DNA from 4 places in the Vibrio vulnificus NBRC 15645 genome. Region 2 is predicted to be linked to each of the others. Evidence: predicted binding sites of a transcription regulator. Region 2 holds the regulator's gene; each other region holds the start of a gene.
The links. The regulator PurR, encoded in region 2, represses purine synthesis genes. The targets are predictions, from matches to a motif close to TNANGNAAACGTTTNCNTNA.
Positions count from the first base shown of each region.

Region 1 (5,048 bases), on a different replicon from region 2:
TACTGTCAATGGCTTTCTCAATGCCTCTCTGCATCTCTTGAGTCCATTGATAAGAAGCATCGTAGGAATGGAGAATGAGCACTTGGCGCGTTTGCCATTGTGTCGAAGCGAATGCGGAATTCATCAGCAGCACAACAACGGACATCAAAATAAGCCTAAGCGTTCTCATATGCATCCCAAGTAATAAATGGTGGGGATATGATAGTGGCTGATTAGGAACTTATTACGACATTGATCAAATTTCGATGAGAATTTTCTCTACGGCTGACATTTCTTGTGTGACTTTTTCAAGCAAACAGCTCAAATAACCCGCAACTCGTTCTTTATCGAAAGCTTGTTTGTACACGACATCGGAAACCAAAAGTTCTGACTCCAAACGCGTCACCATCGCTGCGCCTACGGGCTCACCGTGAGAGAAACTCACATAAAGATCGTGTTCTGGCGACAGAATGATTTGCGTAAGAAACTCAACAATTAACGACTGTTCACTTTCGTCAGACCAACGCTTACTTTGCAGCAGTGCAAACATAATGGTCAGACGGTGGAAATCGACCAAGTAGTGTTCCATCTCCTCACATTCGGTCACCGCGATAGAAAATGGCTCTGTGGTGCGCTGCTCAGCAGAAGCGCGGTAGAGTTGCAATCCGTCAATACTTTCTTTGGTGGGAAACTCACAATCAACTTGATCGGATAACCACTTGTTCTTTTTATTCGTTATTGGCGGAGCTTGATTCGACATGATTAATTCCAAATATCACAAATTTTGGGTGTACAGATGGTAGATTTCGGAGGTGCTGAACACCCGGCAAGTAAGCCTAACGAAATCAACAGCACAACACATGTTCTCTTCATACTGATAACCTCTTCGTTTTCCTACTTTCCTGCAAGGCTCATACCATACCATGCGGTTAAGATTGGTTCTAATCAATTTGCGATTCAAACGTTTGCATGGCGCAAGTTTGACCGAACTAGTTAGAGACAGCTGAGGGTCAAAACTGGTAAGGTAAGCTCATTCAGTTGACAAGGTCAAAAAGGATAAGACGATGAAATTAAAACTACTTACCGCTGTTTTCGCGACAACAGCCCTGCTTTCAGGGTGTGGTGGCAACGAGGTCGGTGACGTAGGCTTGGGTTGGTTTACCCTAAAGGACATTAAAATCACCTCGCTACAAGATGAAGTGGTCACCGGCGTAACGTGTCACATCGCTTCGATTGAGGCAAACTTAAGCCTATCCGATCCGAGTGACAGCTCTATCTCTTGCCGCCAGACTGGCAGTATTACACCGGAAATGATCGCTAAGATCGACAAAAGCTCGTCCGGCGAAGTGGTGTTCAAGCAGTCAAAAAGTATCTTTTTTAAAACAATGAAGGTTCGTCGTATTTACGATCAAAAGAACCAGACCCTACTCTACCTTTCGTACACAACCAAAGAAACCGAAGGTAGCTTCAAACATAGCTTATCAACGGTCCCGCTTTGGGGGACTGACGCCTACGTTGATCCGAGCAAAACAGAAGCACTAACTCAATAATATCTGCACAAAAACCACTTGGCCGAACAAAAACTGTTCGGCCAATTTTTCGCGTAACAAAAAGAGCCTTGTTTCAAAAAATTTGTGATATGATGCGCCTCTTTTTTCTCAATCTATCACTAGTATGAAGTTTCCTGGTCAGCGAAAATCTAAACACTATTTCCCTACAAACACTCGAGATCCACTCGTTACTGAACTTAAAGTGGCACCTAAGCTCTACCGCCCAACCATCGTTGGTGTTGGTCAGACAATCGTAGATATCGAAGCGCGTGTAGATGACGCATTTTTGGCGAAATATGAGTTAAGTAAAGGACACTCGCTAGTTCTTGAAGAAAGTAAAGCTGACGCCCTCTACGAAGAGTTAGTAGAACGTGGCCTAATTACTCACCAATACCCTGGTGATACCATTGGCAATACCCTTCATAACTACTCAGTCTTAGCAGACAGTAAGTCTGTTCTACTGGGTGTCATGTCGAAAAACATTCAAGTTGGTTCGTACGCCTATCGCTATTTGTGTCGTACATCTTCTCGCATGAACCTCAACCACCTACAAACGGTGGATGGCCCTATTGGTCGTTGCTACACCCTTATCTCTGAAGATGGTGAGCGCACCTTTGCGATCAACGAAGGTCACATGAACAAGCTCGCTCCAGAGAGCATTCCAGAAGAAGTGTTTGAAAAAGCAGCTGCGCTCGTGGTTTCGTCGTACCTAATGCGAGGTAAGCCGGAAGATCCAATGCCACAAGCGGTACAACGTGCTATTGAATACGCGAAAAAGTATTCCGTACCCGTCGTACTGACTCTCGGAACGAAATACGTGATCGAAGGCAACCCTGAATGGTGGCAGGAATACATCCGTGAAAACATCACGGTTGTGGCGATGAATGAAGAAGAAGGCCAAGCTCTGACCGGTGAATCTGATCCACTGAAAGCGGCCGATAAAGCACTCGACTGGGTTGACCTTGTCCTTTGCACTGCAGGTCCAGACGGCCTTTACATGGCAGGTTACACCGACAACGATGCGAAGCGCGAAACGACGCACGACCTTTACCAAGGTGCGATTGAAGGCTTCAATATGTACGAATTTAGTCGTGCAATGCGCCGAGCTGAATGTGAAGAGCCAGTCCGAGTCTACTCCCATATTGGCCCTTACTTAGGTGGCCCGGCCGAAATCAAAAACACCAATGGTGCTGGCGATGGTGCACTCTCTGCCCTTCTTCATGATATGGCGTCCAACGCGTTTCATCTGAAGAATGTCCCTAACTCAGAGAAACATCAGCATATGTGCCTGACCTATTCGTCACTGTCACAAATTTGTAAGTATGCAAACCGAGTCAGTTACGAAGTACTGACTCAGCATTCTCCGCGCCTATCACGTGCTTTACCAGAACGTGAAGACAGTTTAGAAGAAGCTTATTGGGATCGATAGATTCCGTACTTAATTCTCTTAAGGCTGCTATTATGCAGCCTTTTCTTTTTGATCTAAGCCAATTTTTCTCAAATTAAACTAAGCTGTAGCACAACTAAGCTTATATAATACTTTACTCAATTATGCATTTAAGTATCATGCCTCCGCAAACGTTTGCGTGATTGTTAGATAAGGGTTTTGCATGCTTTCAGATATCGATATTTGTCGTACGACACCTCTTAAACCAATTGAACAGATTGCAACAAAAGCAGGACTGTTGGCGGATGAGTTTGAAACTCACGGTTTATATAAAGCGAAAGTGTCTGCCCGATGTGTAAAACGCCTTGCTGAGCAACAAGATGGCAAACTTGTTTTGGTCACGGCAATTACACCAACCCCACTTGGAGAAGGCAAAACCGTCACCACTATCGGTCTAGCACAAGGGTTACAGAGCCTCAACCAATCGGTAATGGCGTGTATCCGTCAACCTTCTATGGGGCCTGTTTTTGGTGTCAAAGGGGGCGCTGCGGGTGGTGGCTATTCACAAGTCGCCCCGATGGATGAGCTGAATTTGCATCTTACTGGCGACATTCATGCCGTTACTGCGGCGCACAATCTTGCCGCAGCTGCCATTGATGCCCGCATCTATCACGAACAACGCGCTGGTTATCAAGCCTTTGAAGCTCGCACCGGGCTCCCTGCATTAAGAATTGACCCAGATCGCGTGGTTTGGAAACGCGTAATGGACCACAACGATCGCGCACTGCGTAAAGTTCGTGTTGGAATCAATGACGAAGGCAAGACCATCAACGGATTTGAACGTGAAGAAGGCTTTGATATTTCAGCCGCATCTGAACTGATGGCAATTTTGGCGTTGTCGAAAAACCTTCAAGATATGCGTGAACGCATTGGTAAAGTGGTTCTCGCTTACAATCTGGATGGCGAACCTGTTAGCGCAGAACAGCTACAAGTGGCAGGTGCGATGACAGTAACACTGAAAGAAGCGATCAAACCGACACTGATGCAAACACTTGAAGGTGTGCCTACCCTCATTCATGCGGGTCCGTTTGCCAACATTGCGCACGGAAACTCATCCATCATCGCTGATGAAATTGCCTTGAAACTATCGAGTTACGTTGTCACCGAAGCGGGTTTTGGCTCTGATATGGGGCTTGAAAAAGCATGCAACATCAAATCTTCAACTTCGCACAAAGCCCCCGATTGCGTGGTGATTGTTGCGACTTTGCGCGGTTTGAAAGCAAACTCTGGGCTGTATGATCTAAAACCTGGTATGCCATTACCAGACGCCTTATTTCAACCGGATCACGCAGCGCTGAAATCCGGCTTTAGTAACCTAAAATGGCATATTGATAATGCGCAAAAATACGGTTTACCAGTGGTCGTTGCTATCAATCAGTTTCCGCAAGACAGCGCAGATGAGCTTGGGCAACTCAAGCTTTGGATTCAGCAACTGCCACTCAATGTTCATGTCGCAATCAGCGAAGGCTTTGCCAAAGGTGGTAAAGGCATGGAAGCGGTGGCTCGTGAAGTGATTGAAGCATGTGATGCGCCTGCAAGCTTTCGCCCACTGTATAGAGCAGAGCAGACGCTCGAGGATAAAATCATCACCGTTTGTACTAAAGGTTACGGTTGTGGTGAGGTGCAATTTAGCGAAACAGCAAAACAACAGTTGGCTCTTTATCAAACGTTAGGATTTGGCGAGTTGGCCGTGTGTATGGCCAAAACTCCCCTTTCTATCTCGTCCGAGTCCTCTCTCAAAGGTGCACCGAGTGGATTTACCATCATGGTTCGTGAAGTTAGGCTCTGTGCTGGTGCGGGTTTTGTTTACGCGCTCACTGGCAATGTGATGACGATGCCTGGTTTACCAGACATTCCCGCTTTTATGGCGTTGGATATCGATGAAAATGGCAATATTGTTGGCCTAAGCTAAGCCGCGATTTCAATATCACATTGTTGAGGATCCTGTTGAGACTCCTTAAGCGCCTTGCAAAAAGGCGCTTTTTTTGAACCTAACGCAAACTAGATTACAGAAATCCCACCTAAAGCCTTATCTAGCACAACGTGTACTAGCCACTCGTTTTAGTACTTGT
Region 1 covers NZ_CP012882.1:1,381,635-1,386,682, forward strand. Annotated here, with positions in the region: gene AOT11_RS21685 (HD domain-containing phosphohydrolase) at 1-175, opposite strand, end outside; gene AOT11_RS21690 (hypothetical protein) at 236-739, opposite strand; gene AOT11_RS21695 (CreA family protein) at 1,044-1,529, shown strand; gene AOT11_RS21700 (inosine/guanosine kinase) at 1,654-2,958, shown strand; gene AOT11_RS21705 (formate--tetrahydrofolate ligase) at 3,140-4,888, shown strand.
Region 1: the regulator PurR is predicted to act here: its motif matches at 3,100-3,119, upstream of AOT11_RS21705 (formate--tetrahydrofolate ligase).

Region 2 (5,048 bases):
GGAATTCGTATTTTAAAGATGTATCCGGGCTCAAAGTTGATTCTGTCTGGCTATGCGGGCGGCTCAGAAACCAGCCATGCTCGCATGATGGCAAACGTGGCTTTGGCTCTGGGTGTCGCGAAATCAGACATTATTCTTCTTGAAGATGCCAAAGATACTTGGGAAGAAGCGCGACAAGCAGCGGCATTTGTGCGTCAAAAACAGCTGGTTTTGGTCACTTCTGCCAGTCACATGGCACGTGCAATGAAAGAGTTTCATGACGCTGGCATAACGCCGTTACCCGCGCCAACAAACTACCTTGCGCAAAAGAACATCTCTCAAGCTTGGGATAGATATGCCCCTAAAGCCATCTACCTTGAGCAAACAGAGCGCTACTGGTATGAAACCCTCGGCCAGCTATGGCAAGGCATGCGAGATTTGCTCCTTACTGACGAACAAATCATGGCAGAGAATCGCGCATCAAAATGATGAATCATGATCTGCAGAAACAAAAAAAGAGCTTAATCAGCTCTTTTTTTGTTTGTTAATTTTGGCTTTCTAAGCCACGCCTAGTCGCCTGCAAACATGTAGCCTTCACCGTGTACGGTCACAAAAATTTGTGGGTTTTTAGGATCAAACTCCATTTTTGCTCTCATGCGACGAATCAAAACATCAATCGTTCTGTCGTTTGGCGCGTCAACACGATGGCTAATCATGTTGAGAATGCGTTCACGGCTTAATACCTGATTTGGGTAAGACGAAAGCGCCACCAGCAGCTCATATTCTGCCTTGGTCAACTTCACTGGCTCACCATTGTGGCTCAACGCTCGACGATGAATATCGAAGGTCCAGTCGCCAAAACGGACAATATGGTCTTCGTTTTCCGCGTCTTGATGTTTTGAACCACCACTGCGCGCAAGCGAAATCCGCCACAACAAGTTTTTCACTCGAACCAGCAGTTCACGTAACTCAAATGGTTTGGTGACGTAGTCGTCTGCCCCCATCTCCAAACCAACAATTTTATCTATGCTATCCGTGCGTCCGGTTACCAAAATAATGCCAATGTCCGATTGGCTGCGTAGTTCACGGGTCAGCATCAAGCCGTCTTCACCTGGTAAATTAATGTCTAACATCACCAAATCAACGCAGCTATTTTGCAAAATATGACGCATCTCGGCACCACTTTCCGCTTCACTTACTGTGTAACCTTCTTTTTGAAAATAACCCGCAAGTTTACTGCGAGTCACTACATCATCTTCTACGACTAATACGTGATAGCTCATTTACACCACTTCATGTCATTTCTGTCTACACGGGCAGACATTCTATTCATAACTAGTAACATTTCTAGTCATACTTCGTTTGAAATGCAAGTATCTTGATTTTTATTGATTCAAAACAAGCTTAATATCAGACCATTAACAAGCTCAAATATATTTATATTTTTCTTAACAATAGGCGTTATTGTTATTCATTTTTTTTGGTTACACTTATAGGAGATTGATTTAGGAGCGATAAATGATGCAAGAGATAAAAGCCTTTAATGAAAAACGTGCGGAAATATATTGGTGGCTTTCCAGCTTATTTGCCAAAGAACTGACTCAGGAAGAACTCGATAAATATCAAAGCATGGAAATTAGAGCGTTTTTAACGGGATTGGCTGAAAACGATGCTCTGCGACCATCCGTTAACGCCTTTGTCGACGCACTCAATCGTCTTGTTGACCGTCAAGATGCGCAATTGGAATTAGCGGCAGATTTTTGTGACCTATTTTTGAAAACCGCAAAACATGGCGCACTTCCATACGCATCAATTTACCTTACAAAAGATGGCCTACTCAATGGCGAGCCGGCACAAAAAATGGATGCTTGGCTAAAAAAACATGGTGTGCAGGTCAATCAACAACTGAATGAACCGGCCGATCACTTAGCGATCATGCTCGACTTTCTTGGCAACCTCATCATTCGCTCAAATGAGTTTGAACAAGATCGCCACATGGAAGATGCTTTCATCGAGCAAAACACATTTATTCAAGAAATGTTGCTCTCTTGGTTACCTACCTTCTCTCAACGAGCAGCACAATATGATGAGTTTGGCTTCTATAACAGCGCAATAAAACTACTTGTTGCGTTTTGTATGCTGGACAGCGACTATTTAGTTGGATAATAATTACGCCCTTATCAATAGAGCAAACACTCGGTTACACTTTAACCACTAAAGTGTGAACACGGATACACAATTCGCTGTTTGAGTAGGTTGCCACTCTTGCCGTCTCGGTCTAGAATTGAGACCGCAATCGATAAAATATGATTTTAATGCAAACCGCTGAAATACAGCGGTTTTTGTGTTTATTTAAAGCTAAGCTGCTGCTTTTCTAGTGTGTCTTCCTTACAAAGCGAATTCGGAGAAAGGTAGCAAACTGTGTTGCAACAAAGAATCGTAGATTCAAAATGCAACCTTAGACAGGACAATACCTATGGCCACAATTAAAGATGTCGCGCGTCTCGCTGGAGTATCCACGACCACAGTGTCGCACGTAATCAACAAAACGCGTTTTGTTGCAGAAGCCACTCAAGAAAAAGTCATGAAAGCGGTTGACGAGCTCAACTACGCGCCTAGCGCAGTAGCGCGTAGCCTAAAGTGCAACACAACTCGTACTATTGGTATGCTGGTCACTCAATCTACCAATTTGTTCTTTTCTGAAGTGATTGATGGCGTAGAAAGCTACTGTTACCGCCAAGGTTATACGCTAATTCTTTGTAATACCGGCGGTATCTACGAGAAGCAACGTGATTACATTCGTATGCTTGCGGAAAAACGCGTAGATGGCATTTTGGTGATGTGTTCAGACCTCACTGAAGAACTACGCGAAATGCTTGATAAGCATGCAGATATTCCTAAAGTGATTATGGACTGGGGTCCAATCAGCTCACAAGCCGATAAAATTATCGATAACTCAGAGGAAGGTGGCTACTTGGCCACTAAGTACTTGATTGAAAATGGTCATACAAAAATTGCGTGTTTAAGTGGTCACTTTGAAAAAGCCGCGTGCCAAGAGCGCATCCAAGGCTTTAAACGCGCGATGAAGGAAGCCAATATTACCGTTAACAACGAGTGGATCCTTGAAGGAAACTTTGAATGTGATACGGCTGTGATGGCTGCTGACAAGATCGCGTCGTGGCAAGATCGCCCAACGGCGGTCTTCTGCTTCAACGACACCATGGCACTGGGTTTGATGAGCCGCCTTCAACAGTTAGGCCTTCGCATTCCTGAAGACATCTCTGTGATCGGCTACGATAATATTGAGTTGGCGGAATACTTCTCACCACCGCTAACAACCATCCACCAGCCAAAACGCCGTGTTGGTAAAAATGCATTTGAGATCCTTCTCGAACGTATTAAGGACAAAGAGCATGACAAACGCGTGTTTGAAATGCATCCCGAGTTAGTGGTTCGTGATACCGTTAAAAAAATCAATTAGTTAAGACTAATATTCTAAAGCATCCAAATCTGGATGCTTTTTTTTCATTCTTAGTAAGTGATTTGTTAAGTCAAATTCTGTTAAGTTCTTAAAATCGAGTATTCATTCACTTAACTGCAACTATTATTTGAACCAATGTCACATTTTTTATTTGAAAATGTGATGTTACTCCAATAGAAATCGTATCCTTCTAGTGTCACGCACAGGGCAAACCATTTGAAAAAGTGGGACGCAAAGCCTCCGGCCTAAACCAGACGTTTTTTGGTAGGTAGCGGGGTTACCGATGGCAAAAATGCATAACAACAAGTTTACCCATTAATGACATTGTATTTGCATTGGTTTGCTAATCTCTCGGACCTGATTTGGTGGCGTAATAGTAATTACACCGAGATAACACATCATGGATAAACCGATACTCAAAGATTCAATGAAGCTTTTTGAGCAACTTGGTGCGATAAAATCTCGCTCAATGTTTGGCGGATTCGGCCTTTTTGCAGATGAGACCATGTTCGCACTTGTGGTGAAAGACCAGCTTCATATTCGCGCAGATCAAAAATCAACATTACTTTTTGAAAAGCAAGGGCTCAAACCATACGTTTATACTAAGCGTGGGTTTCCTGTTGTCACTAAGTACTACGCGATTTCAGACGCGCTATGGCAAGACCAAAATGCACTACTCGCTTTAGCCAAACGTGCATTGGCCAGTGCTAATAATGATAAACAACAGCAAGCAACAGCAAAACCTGAACGATTAAAAGACCTACCTAACCTGCGTTTAGCCACCGAACGAATGCTTAAAAAGGCGGGAATTGAAACAGTCGAGCAGTTGGAATCTCAAGGCGCGGTTCGTGCGTACGAAGCGATTAAAAACACCCACAGTGGTGCCGTGAGCTTAGAGCTGCTTTGGGCGTTAGAGGGAGCCATCAATGGTACGCACTGGAGTGTGATTCCTCAGCAACGTCGAGACGAATTAGTGAATAAATTGTCTTTGTAGGCAAGCACGTTTATTATTTCTTATAGATTAAAACCACATCAAAATGATGTGGTTTTTTTATATCGTTTGAAAGATTTTCTGTCTCAATCAGGTCTGATAACCAAGCTATCTGGAGAAAAATTGAATGAACAAAAAACTCGTATTCGGAATCTTGCTTATCGCGACCATTATTTTATTGGCGGTTAATTTTAGTCAATACCTCACACTCGACAACGCTAAAGCACAACAACTTGCCCTGAACAGTTTTATTGAAGAAAACTTTCTGTTTTCTTCAATAAGCTATTTTGTCATTTACGTTGGTCTTACCGCCTTTTCAGTTCCTGGAGCTACCGTCGTCACGCTATTAGGCGCTGCTCTGTTTGGTTTTTGGTATAGCCTACTGCTTGTCTCGTTTGCCAGCACCATTGGGGCAACCATCGCATTTTTGAGTAGTCGCTACCTGCTAAAAGATTGGGTGCAGGCACGTTTTGGAGACAAACTTAGCGCGATCAACCAAGGCGTTGAAAAGGATGGCGCCTTTTATCTATTTTCATTACGCTTGATCCCTGTCTTCCCATTTTTCCTGATTAACTTGCTAATGGGTTTAACACCAAT
Region 2 covers NZ_CP012881.1:2,612,279-2,617,326, reverse strand. Annotated here, with positions in the region: gene elyC (envelope biogenesis factor ElyC) at 1-468, shown strand, start outside; gene torR (two-component system response regulator TorR) at 549-1,262, opposite strand; gene torD (molecular chaperone TorD) at 1,498-2,145, shown strand; gene purR (HTH-type transcriptional repressor PurR) at 2,456-3,460, shown strand; cyclic di-GMP riboswitch class I at 3,657-3,745, shown strand; gene AOT11_RS12115 (TfoX/Sxy family DNA transformation protein) at 3,861-4,454, shown strand; gene AOT11_RS12110 (TVP38/TMEM64 family protein) at 4,579-5,048, shown strand, end outside.

Region 3 (5,048 bases), 1.4 Mb from region 2:
TCTTCGTTGATTCGATATAATTGACCATCTTTGTCATATAAGAAATCAGTATCTTCAACTCCCATAGAATTCTTAATGATTCTAACGTAAAAGTTTTCTACCCCATTATTGACGTGGTTATTAATCACAGTTTCCAATTGAACAGCCTCATCTTGAGGGAGAGTATTTAATAACTCAATGAGTTCAACTGAATTTTTTGGTATGTACTGAATGTAAAAAATCTCGGATGACTCTTCACCAAGATGCTCTGTTTTTTCTTCATAGCTTAGCCATTGTCCATTTTTAGGAGAAAATTTGGCTTTATTAAAGTCCAGCTCGGATTGAGTTTGCTTTTCTGGGATAGGCGATGATGAATTTGATGAACCATTGCAACCAGATAGAAGTAATAACGATAAAACAGATAGTGAGATTAGGTTCTTATTCATGATTTTAATCCAGTAAAAATATTGATGCGTTTATGTTGTCTTCATTTTTGCTGATGTGTGAGTGCTAAGCCAAATCATGAAAGTTAACAAATGGAAATGAAACTTAATTTTATGTTTAAGTTTTTGTTTTTAGAGTGGTTTTCTTGGGTGTTGTTTGATTTTAAAATCAAATTTGAGTGTTATGTTCTGGCCTTCTTAACCTGTGGTGTTAAGGTGGTTACAGGTTTTGTTTAGAATTGTTTTACTTTGTTGTTTTAACTATTTAATAAAGTTCGATAATTTCTCTTCAGTCAAAGTGACAATAAAAAATAGGAGAAATAAATGCGTAATAACAATGGTTATAGTTTAATTGAGTTGGTGGTTGTCATTGTCGTTATTGGTATTTTGTCGGTGGCCGCCGTGCCAAAGTTTATGAATATCCAAAATGAAGCAAGAGAAGCTCGACTTTATAGTGTTCGAGGTGCTCTAGAATCTGGTGTTAATATGGCTCACGGCATGATGATGTTAGAGGGGAAAGAGCACTATCGTTATGTTTCAAACAAAATTGATGGTCAAACTGCAGATGGTTATGGTGTCATTCCTGCACAGAACTTACCATTTAAAGGGTGCGAGGTTGATGGAAGCAAAAGTTGTGCATTTATTTATGGCTATCCCGATGCTGACGAAAATAACCTATCTATTGTTCTAAAAGGTATTCTAGGTTCATCTTCATTATGGAAAGTACATAGAACAGAAAATGAAAGAGGCACTGCTTATATTACACCACTGAATCAAAGTGAGTTTAAACAGTGCTCAGTACGCTATCAGATTCCTCTTTCCCAAGAAGAAGAATACCGAATCGATGTACTACCTTGTGCTTAATCATAGACACTAGATAAGTAAAGCCATGAGTCTAAGAGGCTCATGGTTTTACTTTTTTTCCAGAACCTTAGCCATGGTTTTACAATAAGCTTCAAGCATGTTGCGCCAAGCATGCGTCATAGTTTTATTTGAAAACTCACTCTCCAATTGATTCCAAGGTGACAAGCAGGTTTCAACGGACTCTGGTTGAGCAAGCCGCTCAAACAACGCTTTTGAAGGAACGCTATGGGATAGTGAAACGATGGATTGTAGATAATTTTTCATAAAGAGATCTTCTCGGCCGCTTTTATAAGAAATGTCGGAAACGAGAAGGTAAATAAAGGCGTTATCAATCCTAGAGCCGCCGACAGGAGTGCGCAGAAAATCAAACGCATTTTCTAAGCTTCCCACTTTTAGGTTAATTAAGCCCAGCCATATTCCTAGTTCGTCAGGAAGTGGTGTGAAACGTGTATAAAGTTGGCTAATGGCTTTCTCTAGCTGCCCTTTATTGCTTTCAAATAACGTAGTGTGTCGAGCAAAATAGAGTGCTTTAAACTCATCATCTGGAATGAATGAACCATCGGCAATTTCACGATCATACTGCGTAAACACAGACAAATTATCCAATTGCCAATCGTATTCTATCGGAATAGGAAGCGCAAAAAAACGAGCAATATCTTGCTGTAGGGGTAATAGAGAAAGGCTCAAGCTATTGAGATTAATGATGTAGTTTTTTTTGAAAACCTCTTTATCCGATGCAGAAAAGATCAACTTGGCTTCTGCATGTATCGTAAAAGGAATGTCGAGATCTTTTAAGCGAAGGTTGAGTTTGTATTCACTTGCGATGCTCTCCTTTGCTCCAGGCCAGTAAGGGCCATCATCGATTGTCGTTACGAAGTAGCTCGGAATGTCTTGATTGACCAAATCGGTATAGGGATACTCAATTTGTTGTTCAAGAATCAAAGCTTTAATAACTCTTCGATGCTGTTTCGATTGGGGGCCTGTTGCATCAACTCGATTGAGAAGAAGCTCTCTCATTTGGATGGTTTGTTGCTTGCGATATTGTTCGATCAAGCTGCTCGTTTCTGAGATATACAGATAAGACAGAACAAAAAAAGCCATAGAAAGAAGCATGAGCAAGTAGTGTACGGGCTTCATTTTGGCTATTTTGGCGCTTAACGCGAGATGAATTGTCGGAGAGGCGTCAGGTTGGGGTTGCTGCTCTTCTTGTTCGTGCACAAGTAACTTCACTTGGCTTTCGCAAAGGTAATAGCCTTTACGGGGATAAGTCACCAATATCTTGGTTGCATCTTCATTGGTTAGATATTTTTGAAGAAGCGCTCGGAAAGTCGATATTCTATTGGTCAATACATTTTTAGAAATGTAGTCGCTACGCCAGATTTCTTGAATAATCGCATTCGCAGAGAGCGGTTCACCGACATGAGTGAGCAAAAATTCAAGTAGTTCAATGGTTCTCGGCTCTAAATCGATCGGCTCATCGTTATAAAGCAAGTGCTTTTTCTGCGGATCATAGATCATTCCACCGATTTTAATCAGACAGCCAATCTCTTTTGCTTCTTCAAGAATATTTCGCATCATGTAGGAAGAGTATTGTTAATATTTGCCTGTATTATATAACATTTTTCCTAAACGAAGTGTGCGCATTGTTAGGTGTAATGGATTTTGTATCGATGCGGCTTATGATTCATCGCGAGTACTAAATTCAACGCAAAAGCGCCGAGAATCGACAGTGCGATCGTGGTCGGGCTGACAAAGAAAAAGGAAGCAAATAGGATGGTTGCATCAATTGCCATCTGCGATTTCCCCACTGAAACACCAAATTTATCTTGGATGTAGAGGCAAAGCACGTTAAAGCCCCCCAAACTGGAGCGATGACGAAATAAGATAAGCATTCCTAGGCCCATTAACAGCCCACCCGCAATCGCGCAGTAAACTTCATTGATATGCTCAACAGAGATTACTAAATATAGGTTATCGGCAAAAATTGAGACTAAACCACCAGAAATGGCACTATTAAAAGCAAAGCGACGCCCATAGCGTTTCCAAGCCAATAAATAGAAAGGGCAGTTCGCCAAAAAATACAACATTCCAAAAGTGAATGGAGTAAACTGAGTGACTAACAGAGCAAGCCCAGTTGTCCCGCCTGTCAGTAGATTGGCTGATTGCAGAAAAAAGACGCCTTGGGCGACGAGAAAGGTGCCGGTTAATATGGCGATCCAGTCTTCTCTACGTGAGTGTTTTTCCATCAGTGGTTAAATTTCATTTGCGATTGAGGGCGTGCATAGTAGTAAAAAGCTGATCTTTTTGGTAGCTAGCGGGCTAAAATTAGGGTAAACCTATGTAATTGTTGTTTTACAGGGTGTGAAACGCAAAATTGACACTTTAGATTGCATTTTCGCTTAAGGACAAAGCCAAGATGAAATCTTTCACATGTCATCATGAAGAAACTGCATAGAGAAAAATGAATTTTCTCTTTATGACCTGGATCAAATTATGTAGAATGCGCGCCATTACGGTGACGAAAACGTTTGCGTTGGGTCATTAACCAGTTTTTTTGCAACTTTCAGTCAAATCTGAGTCAGGAGATACAGATGCTTAAGCGTGATATGAATATCGCTGATTACGATGCGGAGCTATTCGCAGCTATCCAGGAAGAAACTCTTCGCCAGGAAGAACACATCGAGCTGATCGCTTCAGAAAACTACACAAGTCCACGTGTAATGGAAGCTCAAGGCTCTCAGCTAACCAATAAGTACGCTGAAGGCTACCCAGGCAAGCGCTACTACGGTGGTTGCGAGTACGTGGACAAAGCTGAGTCTCTAGCGATTGAGCGTGCATGCAAACTGTTTGGTTGTGAGTACGCGAACGTTCAGCCACACTCTGGCTCTCAAGCTAACAGCGCGGTTTACATGGCACTTCTTAACCCAGGCGATACAGTTCTAGGTATGAGCCTAGCGCACGGTGGTCACCTGACTCACGGTTCTCCTGTAAACTTCTCTGGTAAGCACTACAACGTCATCCCTTACGGTATCGATGAAGCTGGCCAAATTAACTACGACGAAATGGAAGCGCTAGCGTTTGAGCACAAACCTAAGATGATCATCGGTGGTTTCTCAGCGTACTCTCAAATCGTTGATTGGAAGCGCATGCGTGAAATCGCAGACAAAGTTGACGCTTACCTATTCGTCGATATGGCGCACGTTGCGGGTCTTATCGCAGCAGGTGAATACCCAACACCTGTGCCACACGCACACGTAGTAACGACAACGACGCACAAAACGCTAGCAGGTCCACGTGGTGGTCTTATCCTGTCTAACGCTGGCGAAGACATGTACAAGAAACTGAACTCGGCCGTTTTCCCTGGCGGTCAAGGCGGTCCTCTAATGCACGTTATCGCGGGTAAAGCAGTAGCGTTCAAAGAAGCGATGGAACCTGAGTTTAAAGCTTACCAAGCGCGCGTAGTGAAAAACGCAAAAGCGATGGTGGCTCAGTTCCAAGAGCGTGGTTACAAAATCGTATCTAATGGTACAGAAAACCACCTGTTTCTTGTTGACCTCATCGACAAAGACATTACAGGTAAAGATGCTGACGCAGCACTAGGCGCAGCAAACATCACGGTAAACAAGAACTCAGTACCAAACGACCCTCGTAGTCCGTTTGTGACTTCGGGTATCCGTGTTGGTACGCCAGCGATCACTCGCCGTGGTTTCACTGAAGAAGACGCGAAAGAGCTAGCAAACTGGATGTGTGACGTACTAGACA
Region 3 covers NZ_CP012881.1:751,517-756,564, reverse strand. Annotated here, with positions in the region: gene AOT11_RS03435 (hypothetical protein) at 1-425, opposite strand, end outside; gene AOT11_RS03430 (prepilin-type N-terminal cleavage/methylation domain-containing protein) at 747-1,286, shown strand; gene AOT11_RS03425 (winged helix-turn-helix domain-containing protein) at 1,335-2,864, opposite strand; gene AOT11_RS03420 (YitT family protein) at 2,933-3,532, opposite strand; gene glyA (serine hydroxymethyltransferase) at 3,878-5,048, shown strand, end outside.
Region 3: the regulator PurR is predicted to act here: its motif matches at 3,803-3,822, upstream of glyA (serine hydroxymethyltransferase).

Region 4 (5,048 bases), 1.3 Mb from region 2:
AGGCCGCGTTTGCGGCCTCTTCTGTTTGGGCTGGCGGAGTTTCTTGTGCCGCTTGGCTTTGCTCTGGGCATTGATTTACGCGTTGATGTTCGTCTGACATCATATCGCCACTCAATTGTTGGCAGCCCATTTTCACCTGATAGCGAATGCCACCTTGTTCCGGCGCAGTAAGATCGCTCGCACCACCGATCGTGCCCTCGATATCGGGCCCTTGCAGTTTGACGGGGGCGAGGGTGAGTTTGCCTCTCTCCATACTTAAGCTGATTTCAGAGACTTGCAGAGGGAGAATGTTTCCTTCATCAAATGGTGTGTAGGCTTCGTGTAGGCGAGCATGAATGCCACCTGTCAGTGAATGGGAAAACATTGCCCAGTCGCCACCCAACCCCGTTGCACTGACATCAATACTGCTGATGGCATTGAGATCAAAAGGCAACGGCAGCTGTGACAGCAATAAGCCCATGGGTAAACCATCGGCATTAAGTGTTGCTTGCCATGGTTTGCTTAAACTATTGAGCTGCAATTGACCATAAGCCTCAATATAACCCTGTTTGAGCGGTGCAAAGAGACGGTCAAGTTGCCAAAGCCCATCGTCGCTGTGCATTTCCACCAGAGGATGGGAGCTCAATATATCTTGATAACTGGCGTTGGCCGCGGTAGCCCGCAGCTTGCCTTGCCACAATCCGAGTTGTTGCTCTTGTTTGAGCCGTAATTTTTCCCCATCGATATTGAGACCAGAGAGCTGCCAGTATGGCTGGCGAATCAGTTGTATAAACTGACTGCGCTCGATGTTCAAGCGTTCTACGCTCACGTATGACGCATTTTCAAGCCATTGCCAAAGCCATGCGCCTTCGCCAGGTTGCTCTGCCGCCCATTTCACGTTGTTGACCATGAGCTGATCCAGCGCTATCGCATCGGGTTTGATCGTGCCAGAGAAGAGAAGGTTCCCTTGCTGCCACTGAGCAGACGCTTCCTCGACGTTGATTGTGTTGGGATCGAGGGTGAGTTTGATACGCGGCTCTACCCACACGTTGTGCTGATCTTGCACGCTCTCTGCTGAGAAGGAGATGAGCCCCTGTTGCTGCTGCCAAAGTGAAAAAGGCAAGGTCAAATTTTCACTGCTCAGTTCAAAGTTGATCAAGCGGTAATCTTCTAACGCGAGTGAACTGCGCAAGATGTCCAAGCTGTTGATGTGGGTAATCTGCGATCCAAACCTCTCCCATGGCTTCGCCAAAATGGATGTGAGTTGCTGCTGTGACAAATCGAGACCTTCAACGGTGACATTGACCAATGACCAACCTTGCGGGTATTGCTCCGCTTGTCCTGAGACTTTCGCGCCACGCCAAGATAAGGACAGACCATAAAGAGTGCTGTCTTGGGGTTTGTAATCGATATCGAGCAAAGGCTGGTTAAACGCTTCGCCCTGCCAGTAAAGCTGCTCTGCGGAGAACTGAATCTCACCGAAAGGAATGAACTGATCGCTGCGTTGCCATTGAGGTTGCTTTACCTGAAACTTAATACCGCGCGCACTCAACTGGTTGTCGGCGTAATCGAGGTTTGAAATGGCCAATTGGTGAATCTGAACGGTGCTGGGAATAAACGTTTTTGGCGAGCGAGAAAGACCCGTTTGTAGACTCAAACCATCCAGTAACACACTGGCAACTTGCACACGTCCGTTGGCATACAGCTCTGGGCTTAGCCAAATCTCCAACTGTTCAACGTAGCTCATTTCATTATGCGTAAAAGAGACATTCTTAAACGAAAAATGGTCAGGATACTGATAGTGGACCGACTCAGCTTGCATACCAAGCCCGCTGAACTGACTGAGCTGATTAAACACTTGGCTGGCATAGCGCGTTTGTAAGCTCACTAGAATGCTGATTGGAATTAGAGCGATGACAATCAACAAAAGCGCGACACTGATTAGTGCTTTTTTCATCCCTGCCTACTGATCACTAACGTTTGCAAATAAGTGCAGATAAGCTTGGCTTAATTTTCGCAACGATTCAATAAAAAAGCCCCTCAGGAGAGGGGCTTAAGTTTGCTTTTCGTAGCTAGGTCACTAATCGAGTTGTGGGCCTGCAGCCACAAGTGATTGACCTTCCGCATTGTCGGTGTACTTAGCGAAGTTGTTGATAAAGCGCTGAGCAAGGTCTTGCGCTTTGCTTTCCCACTGTAGCGGGTCAACGTAGGTGTCGCGTGGGTCAAGGATGGTTGGATCCACACCAGGCAACGATGTTGGTACTTCTAGATTGAAGATAGGCACGTGTTTGGTTGGTGCTTCTTCAATAGAACCATCAAGGATCGCATCGATAATACCGCGCGTATCTTGGATTGAGATACGTTTGCCACTGCCATTCCAACCGGTATTGACGAGGTAGGCTTCTGCGCCTGCTTCTTCCATACGTTTTACCAGTACTTCAGCGTACTTGGTTGGGTGAAGCGTCAGGAACGCAGCACCAAAACACGCAGAGAAGGTGGGTGTTGGTTCAGTAATACCACGCTCAGTACCAGCCAACTTCGCAGTAAAACCAGAGAGGAAGTGATACTTCGTCTGTTCTGGAGTCAGTTTAGACACGGGAGGCAACACGCCAAACGCATCGGCAGAAAGGAAGATCACTTTGTTCGCATGACCGCCTTTTGATACGGGCTTAACGATGTTTTCAATATGATGGATTGGGTAAGAAACGCGAGTATTTTCGGTTTTTGAACCATCATCAAAGTTGATCGAGCCGTCATTGCGAACGGTCACGTTTTCTAGCAGTGCATCGCGGCGGATGGCATTGTAAATATCAGGCTCAGCTTCTTTGGACAGCTTGATGGTTTTCGCGTAACAACCACCTTCGAAGTTAAACACGCCGTCGTCATCCCAGCCGTGCTCGTCATCGCCAATCAGTGCGCGTTTTGGATCGGTCGACAGCGTCGTTTTACCAGTACCAGATAGACCGAAGAAGATCGCCACATCACCTTCTTTGCCCATGTTGGCAGAACAGTGCATCGACGCAATGCCTTTAAGAGGCAGGAAGTAGTTCATCATCGCGAACATGCCTTTCTTCATCTCACCGCCGTACCAAGTACCGCCGATCAACTGCATGCGCTCAGTTAGGTTAAACACCGTGAAGTTTTCAGAGTTCAGACCGTGCTCTTTCCACTTTTGGTTGGTGCATTTTGCACCATTCATCACCACGAAATCAGGCTCAAAGCTGGCCAATTCTTCTTCGGTCGGACGAATGAACATATTCTTAACGAAATGCGCTTGCCACGCCACTTCGGTGATGACTCGAATGCTAAGACGGGTATCAGGGTTAGCACCACAATAACCATCAATGACAAAAACGCGCTTGCCAGAAAGCTGGTTAGTGACCAGTTGTTTTAGGTCATTCCACACTTCTTGTGTGATTGGCTTGTTATCGTTTTTTACCGCATCAGTGGTCCACCACATATGTTCTTCGGTGGTGGCATCCTTCACAATGTATTTGTCTTTTGGTGAGCGGCCAGTGAAGATGCCTGTGTCTACAGCCACCGCGCCGAGCTCTGTCACTACGCCTTTTTCGTAGCCTTCGAGATCAGCTCGAGTCTCTTCTGCAAACAGTATTTCGTAACTTGGGTTGCGTACAACCTCTTTTACGTTGCGAAGACCATGCTTGGTTAGATCAATTGATGCAGCCTTTGTATGTTCCATAACGGTCATAGGTGCTCCTTATAGGATTTTTGTAGGGATTTTGTAAGAATTTATTAATTTTTTCTGCTCACCATGCTAACAACGGGTGGGGGAGAAAACAGGGATATAGTTCAAAAATTGCCCTTAATTTTCCTATGGTTTTAGGTGTCCCGTCACATATTGGCTGAGATAGTTTATCGCGCACGCAAACCTTTGCGCTAGATCAAAAGAATTATTAATTGCCAAAAATTAAGGGGTTATTTAATTACGTATAAACCCATGTTTTATCGGGTTTTGATCACAAAAAGGCCAGCATAAGCTGGCCTTTTGATGGGTAAATTACGTGCTTGGTAAAGCGGGTAAATTAATGCAACGTTTTTGGCTCCGATGCTGCCTCTTCGTACAGCTTGTTGACGTCAGATTCATCAAACGAATAAGTCGTGCCGCAGTAATCACAATGTAAAGAAACGGATCCATCAGACGCCAAAATGTCATAAATTTCATTTTTGTCGACGGTCACGATCGCCGCGCCACTGCGTTCACGTGAACAACCACAACGGAACTCGACATTTTGCGGTTCAAACAAGCGCACTTGTTCTTGATTGTAGAGACGGTAAAGCAGCTCGTTTGCTGGTAGCGTGAACAGCTCTTCATTTTTTACCGTATTGGTCAATTGCTCCAGATGCTCGAAATCATTTTCTGAACCAGTGCCGTCAGGCACTACTTGAATCAGCATACCCGCTGCGTGTGCTTTGCCTTCGTGCTCGCCCGTGCGGATCCAGATGCGAGTTTTCAACTGCTCAGAGCGTTCAAAATAGCCTTCCAGAACTTGCTCAAGGTTGTCACCTTCTAGGCCAACAATACCTTGGTAACGCTCGCCTTTTTTCGGTTCGATGGTGATGACCATATAACCTTTGCCCATCATGTCGTGTAGGGTTGCGTCGTCGGCAATATGGCCTTCCCAGCGAGCCACACCACGAATTTTCTGCTCATTGTCACCATTGATCACGGCCAGTGAAACAGGGCCATCGCCTTGTAGCTGAATGGTGATAGAGCCTTCAAACTTTAAAGTTGCAGTCAGAAGAGTGGTAGAAACCAATAGCTCACCAAGCAGTTTTTGTAGGGCTGCCGGATAATCCTTGCTAGAAATAATTCGCTGATACGCTTCATCCAGTTGTACCAACTCGCCACGTACTGAAAGATCTTCAAATAAGTAGCGATTCAAAACATTGCTTGCCATTTAGCGATTCCTCGTAGGTATTTTCCGGCTTTTACTGGTGTTTAAATTTGATAATGTCGCGGCGCTGCTTTTTATCTGGGCGGCGGTCTGGACTTGGGTTATGCGCGTTGAGTTTACGTTGCATTGCTTGTGCTTCGCGCTTTGCTTGGC
Region 4 covers NZ_CP012881.1:1,354,290-1,359,337, reverse strand. Annotated here, with positions in the region: gene AOT11_RS06270 (AsmA family protein) at 1-1,936, opposite strand, end outside; gene pckA (phosphoenolpyruvate carboxykinase (ATP)) at 2,060-3,688, opposite strand; gene hslO (Hsp33 family molecular chaperone HslO) at 4,023-4,898, opposite strand; gene hslR (ribosome-associated heat shock protein Hsp15) at 4,930-5,048, opposite strand, start outside.
Region 4: the regulator PurR is predicted to act here: its motif matches at 3,860-3,879, upstream of pckA (phosphoenolpyruvate carboxykinase (ATP)).